2 regions of the Stenotrophomonas sp. YJH_SMC_43 genome follow, and region 2 is predicted to be linked to the other one. Evidence: predicted binding sites of a transcription regulator. Region 2 holds the regulator's gene; the other holds the start of a gene.
The links. Region 2 encodes FliA, which starts transcription of late flagellar genes. Its sites were predicted from a motif close to TAAAGTTTNNCNNNCNNNGGCCGATAA; they were not measured.

Region 1 (6,382 bases), on a different contig from region 2:
GCGTCGTTCTATCGCGCGATCGTGACGGCGCTCAAAGGCAGTACACCCTCGCGGCCGGTGATGGTGGCACCCTACCTGGCGTCATCCAGCGTGGATCCGGCCAGCGTGGGCCGGGCTGCTGCACAGTTCCGTACTGCCACCGGCGTGGACGTGCAGATCTGGCAGGACGGCATCGGTGCTGCCTCGCATGCCCGATTGTTCCAGTGGGATCGCGCGGGTCATTCCACCGAGGCGTACTACGAGGCGCTTTCGGCGGCGCTGGGTGCCAGCGGCCTGTGGGCCGACATCGAACTGTTCAACCATGGCAGCCCCTTGTTCCTGGAGACCGGCAACGGGCTGTCCGGTGCCTATCGCTCCGCGTCGGTGCAGCGCATCAACCAGCAGTTGTGGAGTGCGCGTTCGGCCGGCAAGCGCGTTGCCTGGCTCAACCAGTACCACATGTCCGAGGTGGTCGGCCCCGGCCAGGGGTATGGCGAATCGCCGCGGTTGATGAACACCTATCGCGGGTTGTATGGCCTCGGTGCGTCCTACAGTGTCGATCCGGTGCAGACCACCTACAGCTACAGCACGGCGCCGGACGCAAACTATCCCGACAGCACCGGGCATGAACTGTTCGATCGCCGGGTGGGGGATCCGCGCAACCCGATGGATGCCGGCTGGGTGGGTGTGCACGGCAATGTCAGCATCACCATCGACCTCGGCCAGCGCCGGCGGGTGGACTGGATCGGCCTGCACACGATGACCCGCCCGGCCTGGGGCATCGTCACGCCGACGTCGGTGGAGGTGATGTGCGCTGAGCCGGGCACTGCCGCAACCCGCATCGGCGTGCTGTCGGCGCCATTCACCCAGGCCGGGCTGAGCGGTTCGACCGAAGAGGAATACGTGCTGGGCAATGCCGCGCCGCTGGCCGCGCAGTGCCGCACGCTCGAGCTGCGGTTGGCCAATGGCAGCTGGACCTTCCTCAGTGAAATCGAGATGGCAGCCGAACAGTAGGTGCCTCAGCGCTGGGGTTTGTCGCGCAGTCGCTGCGCGAACGGCCGCTGCTCAAGTGCCTGCAGTGCGTCGCGCAGCACCTGCTCCAACGACTGTCCAAGATCGGCATCGAGGCTGCGCGCCGCGCGAGCCGTGGCCTGCCACTGCGTCTGCAGCGCCGGCAGCGCCTGCAGTGCGCGCGGGCTCAACTGCAGGATGCGCTCACGGCTGTCTTCACCGACCGCAGCGTGCAGCCAACCGTCGCGCACCATCGCTGAAACCGTCTGGCTGAGTGCCGAATGGCTGAGCCCGCAGGCCACTGCGAGGTCCTTGATGCGGCAGGGGCCCTGCGCCATCAGCGTGCGCAGCACCGGGGTGTAGCGCGGCCGGTAGTCCAGCTTCAGGTCGCGGTAGGCCTGCTCGACCGCCGGGTCGAGCTGGTCGAGCAGGGCCCGCAGCAGCGTTCCCAGGGAGGCATGTTGGAGATCCATGGTCGCGATGATATATAAGCACTTACATATCATCAACGTGGAGTGCGGTCATGGTGGTTTCGTGGATGCTGGGCGCGCTGCTGGCGGCGTCCTGCCCGGCCCAGGACGCGGTGCTGCAGGCGGCGGCCACGGCGATACAGGCGCAGTACCTGGACGTGGCCGAAGGCGCGCGCATTGCCGAGGTGGTGCGCGGCTGGTCCGCCCAGCAGCGCTATGCGGACAGCTGCGCGGACCCGAAGGTGTTCAGCGCACGCCTGAACCAGGACCTGGACGTGTTCGATGGCCACTTCCATGTCGAGCGGGTGGATGCCAGCGCCGGCCAGGATGACTGGCTGATGGCCTGGCGCGCGGATGCACGCAGCAATGGTGCGGGCGTGCGCGAGGTGCGGGTGCTGGAAGGCAACATCGGCTACCTGCGCCTGAGCACCTTCTATCCGCTCGATCTGGCCCGGCCGAAGCTGGCCGCGGCCTTCACCCTGCTGGCCGACACCGATGGCCTGGTGCTCGATCTGCGCCAGAACGGGGGAGGTGATGACGGCAGTGCGGACCTGCTGGTGCGGACCCTGCTGGCGGCGGAGATCAACCAGGTGCAGTCACTGCAACAACGTGGCCAACGCAGTCCGGTACCGTTGCCACCGGCGAGCCTGGGGCTGTACCTGAAGCCGCTGGTGGTGCTGATCGACCGCCGCACCGGCTCGGCCGCCGAATTCGTCGCGTACTCGCTGCAGGCGCAGGGGCGGGCACGTGTCGTTGGGAGTCGAAGTGGCGGCGCGGCACATATGTTCGATGATCCTGTGCTGCTGCCGGATGGCTATCAGATCAGCATTCCCGACCGGCAGCCGATCAACCTTCGTACCGGAACCAACTGGGAACGTACCGGGGTCACGCCTGATGCGGCAGGCGGTGACGATCCGCTGTTCGTCGCCCGGCAGCTGCTGGCCCGATCGGCATCGCCAAAATGAACGCACAATTGCAACCGCGCCCTATCGCAGACGACATGCAGCGTGCCTAGAATCGAAGCATCCCGGTAGTTCCCGGGCGCTTCGAGTGAATGGACTCAATGAAGATTCTGTTGACCGGCAGTTCCGGGCGGATCGGGCGTGCGATCTTCGGCGCGCTGGCGGCGGCCCACGAAGTGGTGGGGCTGGATCGCAGCCCATTTGCCACCACCCGCATCATTGCCGATGTCACCGATCGTCAGGCCGTGACGCGGGCGGTGCAGGGGGTCGATGCGGTGATCCATACCGCCGCCCTGCACGCACCTCATGTCGGCCTGGTGCCGGATGCGGTATTCCAGCAGACCAATGTGGAGGCGACCGCACACCTGTTGCAGGCTGCCCGCGAGGCCGGTGCACGCCGCTTCGTGCTGACCAGCACCACGGCCCTGTATGGCCATGCGGTAGTGGCGGGCGGATGCCGCTGGATCGATGAAGATACCGAGCCGTTGCCGCGCACGATCTACCATCGCAGCAAGCTGCAGGCAGAGGCGTTGGCCGAAGCCGCTGCGGCACCGGGCTTCAGCGTGCGCGTGCTGCGCATGGCCCGCTGCTTCCCCGAGCCACCGGAGCGGATGGCGATGTTCCGCCTGCACCGCGGCATCGACGCGCGCGACGTGGCCAGTGCACATGCCGCGCTGCTGCACGATGAGGGCGCTGCCTTCGCACGCTATATTGCCTGCGCACCGACACCGTTCCTGCGCGAGGATTGCCTGGAACTGGCGACCCAGCCCCGCCGGGTGCTGGCCCGCCGCGCCCCGCTGCTGCTGGCCGAGTTCGAGCGCCGCGGCTGGCCGCTGCCGTTGAGCATCGACCGCGTCTACGACAGTGCACTGATGCGCAGCACACTGGGCTGGCAGCCGCGCTTCGGCCCGGACGACGTGCTGCAGCAGTACGCGGCTGGCAGCATCGAGGTGTTGCCTCGGGCGCAGTGGATCAAGGATCGGGTTGCCGAATAGGACGGAACGGGGCGGGTTCCTGACCCGACCCTGAGCAGGTTCAGGAATGTGCAGGCGGAGCGCCTCAACCTCGTTCGCAGGCGGCCGCTAACCCGGTGCGCTTCCTGCGCCGGGCGGGTCCCGGCGGCGGGTGGCCTGCGCGACGGATCGCGCACCTGCGCGGTGCCCTCGCGGTGCCGGTCGTCCTGAACTGCCTTGCGGACCCTTCCATGCATTCTCCCCGTTCCGCCGCTGCCCGCCGCCCGGGCAGCATCGCCCACAAGCTGATGCTGGGCACCGCTGCGATCGCGCTGCTGTGCTTCGGCCTGACCGCGTTCCTGATCTACCGCCAGGCCAGCGCCAGCCTGATCGATGCCTCGCGCCAGACCATGGCCAGCGAAGCCACCGCCGAAGCCCGCCAGGTCGCGGCGGATCTGGGCACCGCCTTTGCAAGCAACGACGCCATGGTCGAGGCCGTGCTCGCCCAGCGTGCGCGGGGTGACGCGCCTGATCGCGCCAGCCTGGCGGCCGTGCTGGGCGAGCAGCTGCGCAGCCATCCAGAATGGCTGGGCAAGAGCACCATGTGGGAAGCCGACGCCTTCGATGGCAAGGATGCCGAGTTCGCCAATGCCGAGATGCACGATGCCAGCGGCCGCTACATGAGCTACTGGGCCTGGCATGACGGCAAGCCACAGCAGTCGACCATGACCGACTACACCGAAGCCGCTGACGGCTCGGCCGACTGGTACGTGGTGCCCAGCCGCGACAAGCTGCCCAAGGTCAGTGAACCTTATGCCTACGACATCGCCGGCCAGCAGGTGCTGATGAGCACGCTGAGCACTCCGATCATCGAAAACGGCACGTTCCTCGGTGTATTCACCGTGGACTTCTCGCTGGCGGCGCTGCAGAAGCACCTGGCCACGCTGAAGCCGATGGGCGCCGGGCGCGTTGAACTGCTCTCGCCGAACGGTGTGGTGCTGGCCTCGGCGAACGCCGCCGAGATCGGCAAGCCGCGCAACGACGCATTGACCCGCAGCATGCTGGCCGACATCGCCGCCGACCGCCGGTTCGAAGCCTTCACTCCGGATGCGGCAGGCAACGTGCGCGTGTACGTGCCGCTGCGCGTGGGCGACGCGCCGCAGCGCTTCGCGCTGGGCGTGGTGATGCCACACGCGGTGATCGTGGCCGAGGCGCGCCAGCTGCTGTGGCTGACCCTGCTGGTTGGCGTGGTAGCCGCGCTGACGCTGAGTGTGGGTGTCTATGTGCTGCTGCGCCGGTTGGCGATCCACCCACTGGCCGAAGCCGTGCGCGTGGCCGGCGACGTCGCCGCAGGCAAGCTGGACAGCACCCTGCCGGCACGCAGCAACGACGAAGTGGGCCGCCTGCTGGACGCGATGCAGGGCATGCGGGGTCAGCTGCAGTCGGTGATGGCGGCGCAGGCGGAGATGGCGCGTCGCCATGACGCCGGCGAACTCAGCTACCGCATGGACGCCGCGGCGTTCCCGGGCGAGTACGGCCGGATGGTGGCCGACAGCAACCAGCTGGTGGCCTCCAGCAACGCCGTCACCCAGCGTCTGGTCGACGTGATGCAGCGTTATGCGGTGGGTGACCTGAGCGTGGACATGGAAGCGCTGCCGGGCGAGAAGGCGGTGTTCACCGCTGCGATGGCCACCACCAAGAGCAACCTGGCGGCGATCAACGATCAGATCCAGCAGCTGGCCGCCGCCGCCGCCGCCGGCGACTTCGCGGTGCGCGGCGACACGCTGCGCTTCGACCACGACTTCCGCCGCATGGTGGAAACCCTCAACACCATGATGCAGGTCAGCGACCACAACCTGGCCGAGCTGTCGACGCTGCTGCGCGCGATCGCCGCAGGCGATCTCAGCGCGCGCATGCACGGCGACTTCCACGGTGTGTTCGCGGTGATGCGCGACGATGCCAACAGCACCGTGCAGCAGCTGACCCAGATCGTCGGCCAGATCCAGCAGTCGGCGGCCAGCATCCGCCTGGCGGCGGGTGAGATTGCCGCGGGCAACAGTGACCTGTCGCGCCGTACCGAGCAGCAGGCAGCGAACCTGGAAGAGACCGCGGCCTCGATGGAGGAGCTGACCTCCACGGTGCGCCAGAATGCCGACCACGCGCTGCAGGCCAACACCCTGGCCGGCTCCGCAGCGGGTGTGGCCAGCGAAGGCGGGCAGGTGGTCAGCCAGGTGGTGCAGACCATGGAGCAGATCGAGGCCTCGTCGCAGCGCATTGCGGAGATCATTTCGGTGATCGACGGCATCGCGTTCCAGACCAACATCCTGGCGTTGAACGCGGCGGTGGAAGCGGCGCGTGCCGGCGAACAGGGGCGTGGATTCGCCGTGGTCGCCAGCGAAGTGCGCGCGCTGGCCCAGCGCTCGGCAGGTGCGGCGAAGGAGATCAAGGAGCTGATCGACGCCTCGGTGGCGCAGGTCGGTGCCGGTGCGCAGCTGGTGCACGGCGCGGGCCGCACCATGCAGGAAATCGTCGGCCAGGTCGGTCGAGTGAACGAGATCATGGCCGAGATCTCGGCGGCCTCTCGCGAGCAGTCGGCGGGCATCGAGCAGGTCAACCAGACCGTGGTGCAGATGGACGAGACCACCCAGCAGAACGCCGCGCTGGTGGAGGAAGCCAGTGCCGCCGCGCGTGCGATGGAAGAACAGGCCGAGCAGCTGGCGGTGGCGGTCTCGCGCTTCCGCCTGCAGGCCGAGCCGGTGGCCACGGCTCGCCGCGCGGCCTGATCCCGCAAACGAAGACGCCCGGCGGGGGCCGGGCGTCGATTGCATCCTTGCCGCGCATCCCTGCGCAGTTCTGAGGGCTCAGAACATGCCTTCAAACGGGTTCCAGCTGGTGCGTCCTTCCACCTTCTCCAGGTAGTAGCTGTAGTTGGTGCTGGAGGCGACGAGCAGGTTCATGGCGATGAACAGCATGCGCCCCACGACGTCCGGAAGGAACATGGTGATGA
Region 2 (6,382 bases):
TCAGCTGACGCCGCCCACCGATGCGCCAGAAAACAGACACCACTTTCAAACCAACGCAACAGATAGACACCAAGGGGAACCCGCACCGTGCAGACCACCGACCACCCGAGTTCTCCGACCGCCACCCCGCCGTCTTCGTCCCGTGACCACAGCATGAAAATCAAACGATTCGTCGCCGCCGACATGCGCTCGGCCATGAACCTGGTGCGCAAGGAACATGGTCCTGACGCCGTGATCCTGTCCAACCGCCGGATCGAGGAAGGCATCGAGATCGTCGCCGCCGCGAACTATGACGAGAGCGCCGTGCAGCGTGCACTGGAAGCCTCGCGCCGTGACGTGGCACCGCCGCCGGCACCCAAGCCGCGCACCGCCGCCGATGCCGTCATTGCCGCAGTCACCCGCCGTCGCAGCAACACCCCCGCTCCGGAACCGGTTGCCGCGACCACCTCGGCCGTGGCCGCCCTCGCCCGCGCCGCGGTCGGTGCCACCGGCCGTACCCTGGACAGCGCCGACGAGATCGTGCCGACCCGCGGCAGCACCGGCTTCGCCGCGACCCTGGCCCGCGCTGCCGTCAACGAACCGGCGCTGCCCGAACAGATCTTCGCCCCGTTCGCCGAGGCCATCGTTGCACCGGCATCGGCACCGGCCGCCAGCGCGCCAGCCAACCGTGCCCGCTTCCAGGTCGACCCGCCGCACGAGATGCATCACGAAAGCGCGGCCCCCGCCGTGCAGCCGCCGCCGCTGCCGGGCGCGGCTCCGACCGAAGCACAGCCGGAGATCGCCGCCAGCGAACCGGCAGTGGCCGACGCCGTCATCGAAACCTCGCCGGAGCCCACCCTCGCCCCGGCCCCGGTGCTGACCGTGGTCGCCCAGGACGACGCCGAGATCCGCCAGCTGCGCCAGGAAGTGGCCGGCATGCGCCAGGTGATCGAGCGCGAGATGAACCGCTTCACCGACGAGCGCCTGCGTGGCTGCCCGGTGCGCGCCACCGCGCTGGACCTGATGGACGAGTACGGTTTCGACGCCGGCCTGGCCCGCGACGTGGCCATGCAGATCCCGCTGGAGACCGAAGCCCACCGTGGCCGTGGCCTGATGCTGGGGCTGATCTCGCGCAAGCTGCCGATCGCCCCGGTCGACCCGCTGGAGGAAGGCGGCGTGATTGCCCTCGTCGGCCCGACCGGCGCCGGCAAGACCACCACCATCGCCAAGCTGGCCTCGCGCTTCGCCGAGAAGCACGCCCCGCGTGACGTCGCCCTGGTGACCACCGATACCACCCGCATCGGCGCCCGCGAGCAGCTGTACGGCTACGGCCGCCAGCTCGGCATCGCCGTGCACGAGGCCAACAGCGGCACCGACCTGGACCAGCTGCTGGAACGCCTGAAGGACTACAAGCTGGTACTGATCGACACCGCCGGCCTGGGCCCGCGCGACCGCGCACTGGCCGCCCAGCTGCAGTGGCTGCGCGCCGCCCGCCAGGTGCGCACCCTGCTGGTGCTTCCGGCCAACACCAGCTTCGGCGACATGGACGAGGTGGTCCGCCGCTTCGGCGCCGCCAACCTGCAGGGCCTGGTGCTGAGCAAGCTGGACGAGACCGGCCGCTTCGGCAACGCCCTGTCGGTGGCCGTGGACCACGCCCTGCCGATCACCTGGGTGACCGATGGCCAGGACGTTCCGGACGACCTGCACCGGGCCAGTGCAGCCAATCTTGTACTTCGCCTTGAAGATTTGCGCCGAGCGGCCGATATGCCCTGCAACCCGGAGTTGAACCATGCCGTCGCGTGAGTACGCCAAGCTGACCAAGACCTTCCCGCTGTCGGCCACCCGCAGCGAGCCGCTCGGCCCTGTGCGCACCATCGCCGTCACCGGCGGCAAGGGCGGTGTGGGCAAGACCAATGTCTCGGCCAACCTGGCCGTGGCACTGGCCGGCATGGGCAAGCGCACGCTGCTGCTGGACGCCGACCTCGGCCTGGCCAACATCGACGTGATCCTGGGGCTGAACCCCACCTTCACGCTGGCCGACCTGGTCGCCGGCCGCTGCTCGCTGGACGATGTGATCGTCGAAGGCCCGAACGGCGTGCTGGTGGTCCCGGCCGCGTCCGGGCGCCGGCACATGGCTGAGCTGGCCCCGGCCGAGCACGTCGGCCTGGTCAACGTGTTCTCCGAACTGGAACGCGAACTGGACATCATGGTGGTGGACACCGCCGCCGGCATCACCGATGGCGTGCTGACCTTCTGCCAGGCCGCGCAGGACACCGTGGTGGTGGTCTGTGACGAGCCGGCCTCGATCACCGACGCCTATGCGCTGATCAAGGTGCTGTCGCGCGAGCGCGGCGTGGACCGCATCCAGGTGGTGGCCAACATGGTGCGCGACCCCAACGAGGGCCGCGTGCTGTACGAAAAGCTGACCCGGGTCTGCGAGAAATTCCTCGCCGATGTCTCGCTGAACTATCTGGGCTGTGTGCCGCAGGATGATTGGCTGCGCCTGTCGGTGCAGCGCCAGCAGCCAGTGGTAAAGGCCTACCCGTCCAGCCCGGCCGCGTTGGCGATCACCGAGATTGCCCGCCGTACCGCACGCTGGCAGGCGCCGACCGAACCGCGCGGCGGCGTTGAGTTCTTCCTCGAGCGTATTCTCAAGCAGCGCGGGGTGGCCGCATGAAAGGCGCAGCCCAGTACCGGGAAGTCCAGCGCACGGCGGCCAACGAGGTCATCGCCCAGCATTCGGACCTGGTGCGGCGCATCGCCCACCACCTGGCCGCACGCCTGCCGGCGAGCGTCGAGGTCGACGACCTGATCCAGGCCGGCATGATGGGACTGATCGAAGCCTCGCGCAGCTATGACGCCGACCAGGGGGCTTCGTTCGAGACCTATGCCTCGATCCGCATCCGCGGTTCGATGATCGATGAGATCCGCCGTGGCGACTGGGTGCCGCGCTCGGTGCACCGCCGTGCACGTGATGCCGCCGCCACCATCCGCCGCCTGGAACAGAGCAGTGGCCGTGCCGCCAGCGCCACCGAAGTGGCCGCCGCGATGGAGATGCCATTGCCCGAGTACCTGCGGCTGATGGAAGACGCTGCCCGTGGCCAGGTGCTGAGTCTTGAATCGCGCATCGAGGACCAGGGCGAGCTGGACACCGTGGCCCAGGGCGGCCCGACCCCGCAGCAGGTGCTGGAGCGCGGCGAGTTCGGCCGCGAGCTGGGCAAGGCCATCGGCCACCTGCCCGAGCGCGAACAGCTGGTGCTCTCGCTGTACTACGAGCAGGAACTGAACCTGAAGGAGATCGGCGCGGTGCTCGGCGTGAGCGAGTCGCGGGTCTGCCAGATCCACGGCCAGGCGGTACTGCGCCTGCGTGGCCGGCTGAAGCTGTTCGAGGCCGCCGACGCCGGCCTCGAAGAATGAACATCCCCGAGGCGGCTGCCCCCGGCCGTCCGGAATGAACAACAAAGGAATTCTGCTTTGAACAAGAACATGCGCATCCTGATCGTCGACGACTTCTCGACCATGCGTCGAATCGTCAAGAACCTGCTGGGCGATCTGGGCTTCACCAATACCGCCGAAGCCGAGGACGGGCATGCCGCGCTGTCGCTGCTGCAGAGCCAGCCGTTCGATTTCGTGGTCACCGACTGGAACATGCCGGTGATGACCGGCATCGAGCTGCTCAAGGCGATCCGTGCCGATGCCAAGCTGAAGACCCTGCCGGTGCTGATGGTCACCGCAGAAGCCAAGCGTGAACAGATCATCGAAGCCGCCCAGAGCGGCGTGAACGGCTACATCATCAAGCCGTTCACCGCGCAGACGCTGGAAGAGAAGCTCGGCAAGATCTTCGAACGCCTGGCGGCCAGCGCCTGATGGATACCACGGTCGACAAGAGCGCCCTCGCCCTGCGCCTGCAGGAGGCCCTGGACGCACTCGAGTCCGGTGACGAAGCCGCCTGGCGGCAGCGCATCGACGGACTGGTCGCGCTGCGCACGCAGCCGATGATGAGTGGGCTCTCGCGGCTGGCCCGCGAACTGGGGCAGGCGCTGGGTGAACTGCCGACCGTGCCGAGCGAAGCCGGGGAACTGGACGATGCCTGCGCGCGCCTGGACCACGTGGTGGCGATGACCGAGCAGGCCACGCACCGCACCCTGGACCTGGCCGAGGAATGCCGCAGCCTGACCGAACAGCTGCGCGCCGAAGGCCTGCAGCCGGGCCAGGACGCGCAGCTCGAGCGCATCCGCCACAACCTGACCGAGATCGCCCTGACCCAGAGCTACCAGGACCTGACCGGGCAGATCATCCGTCGCGTGGTGGGCATCGTCCGCCGCGTGCACGAAGGCTTCGGCGCACTCGGCCTGCCACCGGAACAGCATCGCACCGACCCGGAACTGGCCGGGCCGGCACTGAAGGGACTGGACCGCCACGCGGTCTCGCAGAACGACGCCGACGACCTGTTGTCGGATCTGGGGCTGTAAGCATGAGCGCGGTATCCGACGACATCACTGCCGATTTCATCATCGAGGCACAGGAAATCCTGGATCGCCTCGGCGAACAGCTGGTGTCGCTGGAGCAGGCACCGCAGGACAGCGATCAGCTCAACGCGGTGTTCCGCGGCTATCACACGCTCAAGGGCGGCGCCGGCTTCCTCGGCGTCACCGCCATGGTGGAGCTGTGCCATGCCGCTGAAGAAGCGCTGGGCGCCGCGCGTGCCGGCCAGGCGGTGCTGCAGGCCCATCACTTCGACGCGGCCCAGCAATCGCTGGACTACCTGCAGTCGATGCTGGATGCAGTTTCCTCCGGCACCGAGCCGGGCTATGCGCCGCCGGACTTGATCGCCCAGTTCGACGTGCACGGCGGTGCCGTGGCGGCACCCGCCGCCGCCGCAGCACCCGCCGCGGGTGGCAGCGACCTGATCACCGACGACGAATTCGAGGCCCTGCTCGACCAGCTGCATGGTGGCAACGCGCCGACCGCGGTCGCACCAGCGAAGAAAGCCGACGACGGACTGATCAGCGAAGACGAGTTCGAAGCCCTGCTCGACCAGCTGCACGGTGGCGCCGCACCGGGCACCAAGCCTGTTGCCGCCGTGGCACCGGCGCCGGTTGCAGCCCCGCGCCCGGTCGCCGCACCGGCACCGGTGGCAAAGCCGGCCGCCAAGCCGTTGGCCGAGGCCGAACACACCGTACGCGTAGACACCAAGCGCCTGGACGCGATCGTCAACCTGATCGGCGAACTGGTGCTGTCACGCAATCGGCTCAAGACCCTGCGTGCACGCCTGCGCGATGAAGAATTGGACCGCGCCGTGTCCACACTGGACATCGCCACGGCCCGCCTGCAGTCGGCGGTGATGCGTACCCGCATGCAGCCGGTGGGCAAGGTCTTCTCCCGCTTCCCCAAGGTGGCCCGCGACGTCGCCCGCTCGCTGAAGAAGGAAGTGGACCTGGAACTGATCGGCGCCGAGACCGAGCTCGACCGCAACCTGGTCGAAGCGCTGGCCGACCCGCTGGTGCACCTGGTCCGCAACGCCATCGACCATGGCGTGGAAATGCCCGACCTGCGCGAGGCGCAGGGCAAGCCGCGGATGGGCCACGTGCGGCTTTCGGCGCAGCAGGAAGGTGACTACGTCAGCATCGAGGTGCAGGACGATGGCGCCGGCATCGACCCCGAAAAGCTGCGTGCCAAGGCACGCGAGAAGGGCCTGATCGATCCGGAAGCCGCTGCGCGCCTGAGCAGCGAGGAATGCCTGCACCTGGTGTTCCTGCCCGGCTTCTCGACCAAGCAGCAGGTCACCGACATCTCCGGCCGCGGCGTGGGCATGGACGTGGTGCAGTCACGCATCCGCGAACTGAGCGGCCAGATCCAGATCCAGTCGGAGCTGGGCCGTGGCAGCCGCTTCCTGATCCGCGTGCCGCTGACCCTGGCGATCCTGCCGACCCTGCTGGTGCAGGCCGGTGAGGACGTCTACGCGCTGCCGCTGGCGCGCGTGATGGAAGTGCTGCACGCACCGCGCACGTCGCTGGGCTGGTTCGATGGCCGTGCCGTGCTCGACCGCCGCTCGCACACCCTGCCGCTGGTCGATCTCCGCCAGTGGCTGGATGTGACGCCGGCCGCCTCGCCCCTGCTGACCATCGTGGTGCTGCAGGCCGGCGAAGCGCGCTTCGGGCTGGTCGTGGACCAGGTGCGCGGGCGCGAGGAAGTGGTCATCAAGCCGCTGCCGAAAGCCCTGCGCGGCCTGCGTGGTTATGCAGGTGCAACCTTGATCGGCGATGGTCGCATGGCCTTGATCCTGGACGTGGACGGACTGCGATGACCCCCGCCGGGCGTCGCCCGGCGACCCGAAAACTGTGACTACCGTCTGTACGCGATCTACCGGTGTCTCAAGTCCCATTCATACACGCCGATACCG

Region 1: a site for FliA is predicted at 3,482-3,508, ahead of AC5QAH_RS14670 (methyl-accepting chemotaxis protein). Genes of this name have one in related genera too.

The regions. Positions count from the first base shown of each region.
Region 1 covers NZ_JCAFVQ010000003.1:550,369-556,750, reverse strand. Annotated here, with positions in the region: gene AC5QAH_RS14690 (DUF4434 domain-containing protein) at 1-993, shown strand, start outside; gene AC5QAH_RS14685 (MarR family winged helix-turn-helix transcriptional regulator) at 999-1,463, opposite strand; gene AC5QAH_RS14680 (S41 family peptidase) at 1,514-2,425, shown strand; gene AC5QAH_RS14675 (NAD-dependent epimerase/dehydratase family protein) at 2,524-3,417, shown strand; gene AC5QAH_RS14670 (methyl-accepting chemotaxis protein) at 3,627-6,158, shown strand; gene AC5QAH_RS14665 (DUF2628 domain-containing protein) at 6,237-6,382, opposite strand, start outside.
Region 2 covers NZ_JCAFVQ010000001.1:1,300,206-1,306,587, forward strand. Annotated here, with positions in the region: gene flhA (flagellar biosynthesis protein FlhA) at 1-8, shown strand, start outside; gene flhF (flagellar biosynthesis GTPase FlhF) at 154-1,782, shown strand; gene AC5QAH_RS06105 (MinD/ParA family ATP-binding protein) at 1,769-2,656, shown strand; gene AC5QAH_RS06110 (RNA polymerase sigma factor FliA) at 2,653-3,396, shown strand; gene cheY (chemotaxis response regulator CheY) at 3,454-3,846, shown strand; gene AC5QAH_RS06120 (protein phosphatase CheZ) at 3,846-4,451, shown strand; gene AC5QAH_RS06125 (chemotaxis protein CheA) at 4,454-6,286, shown strand.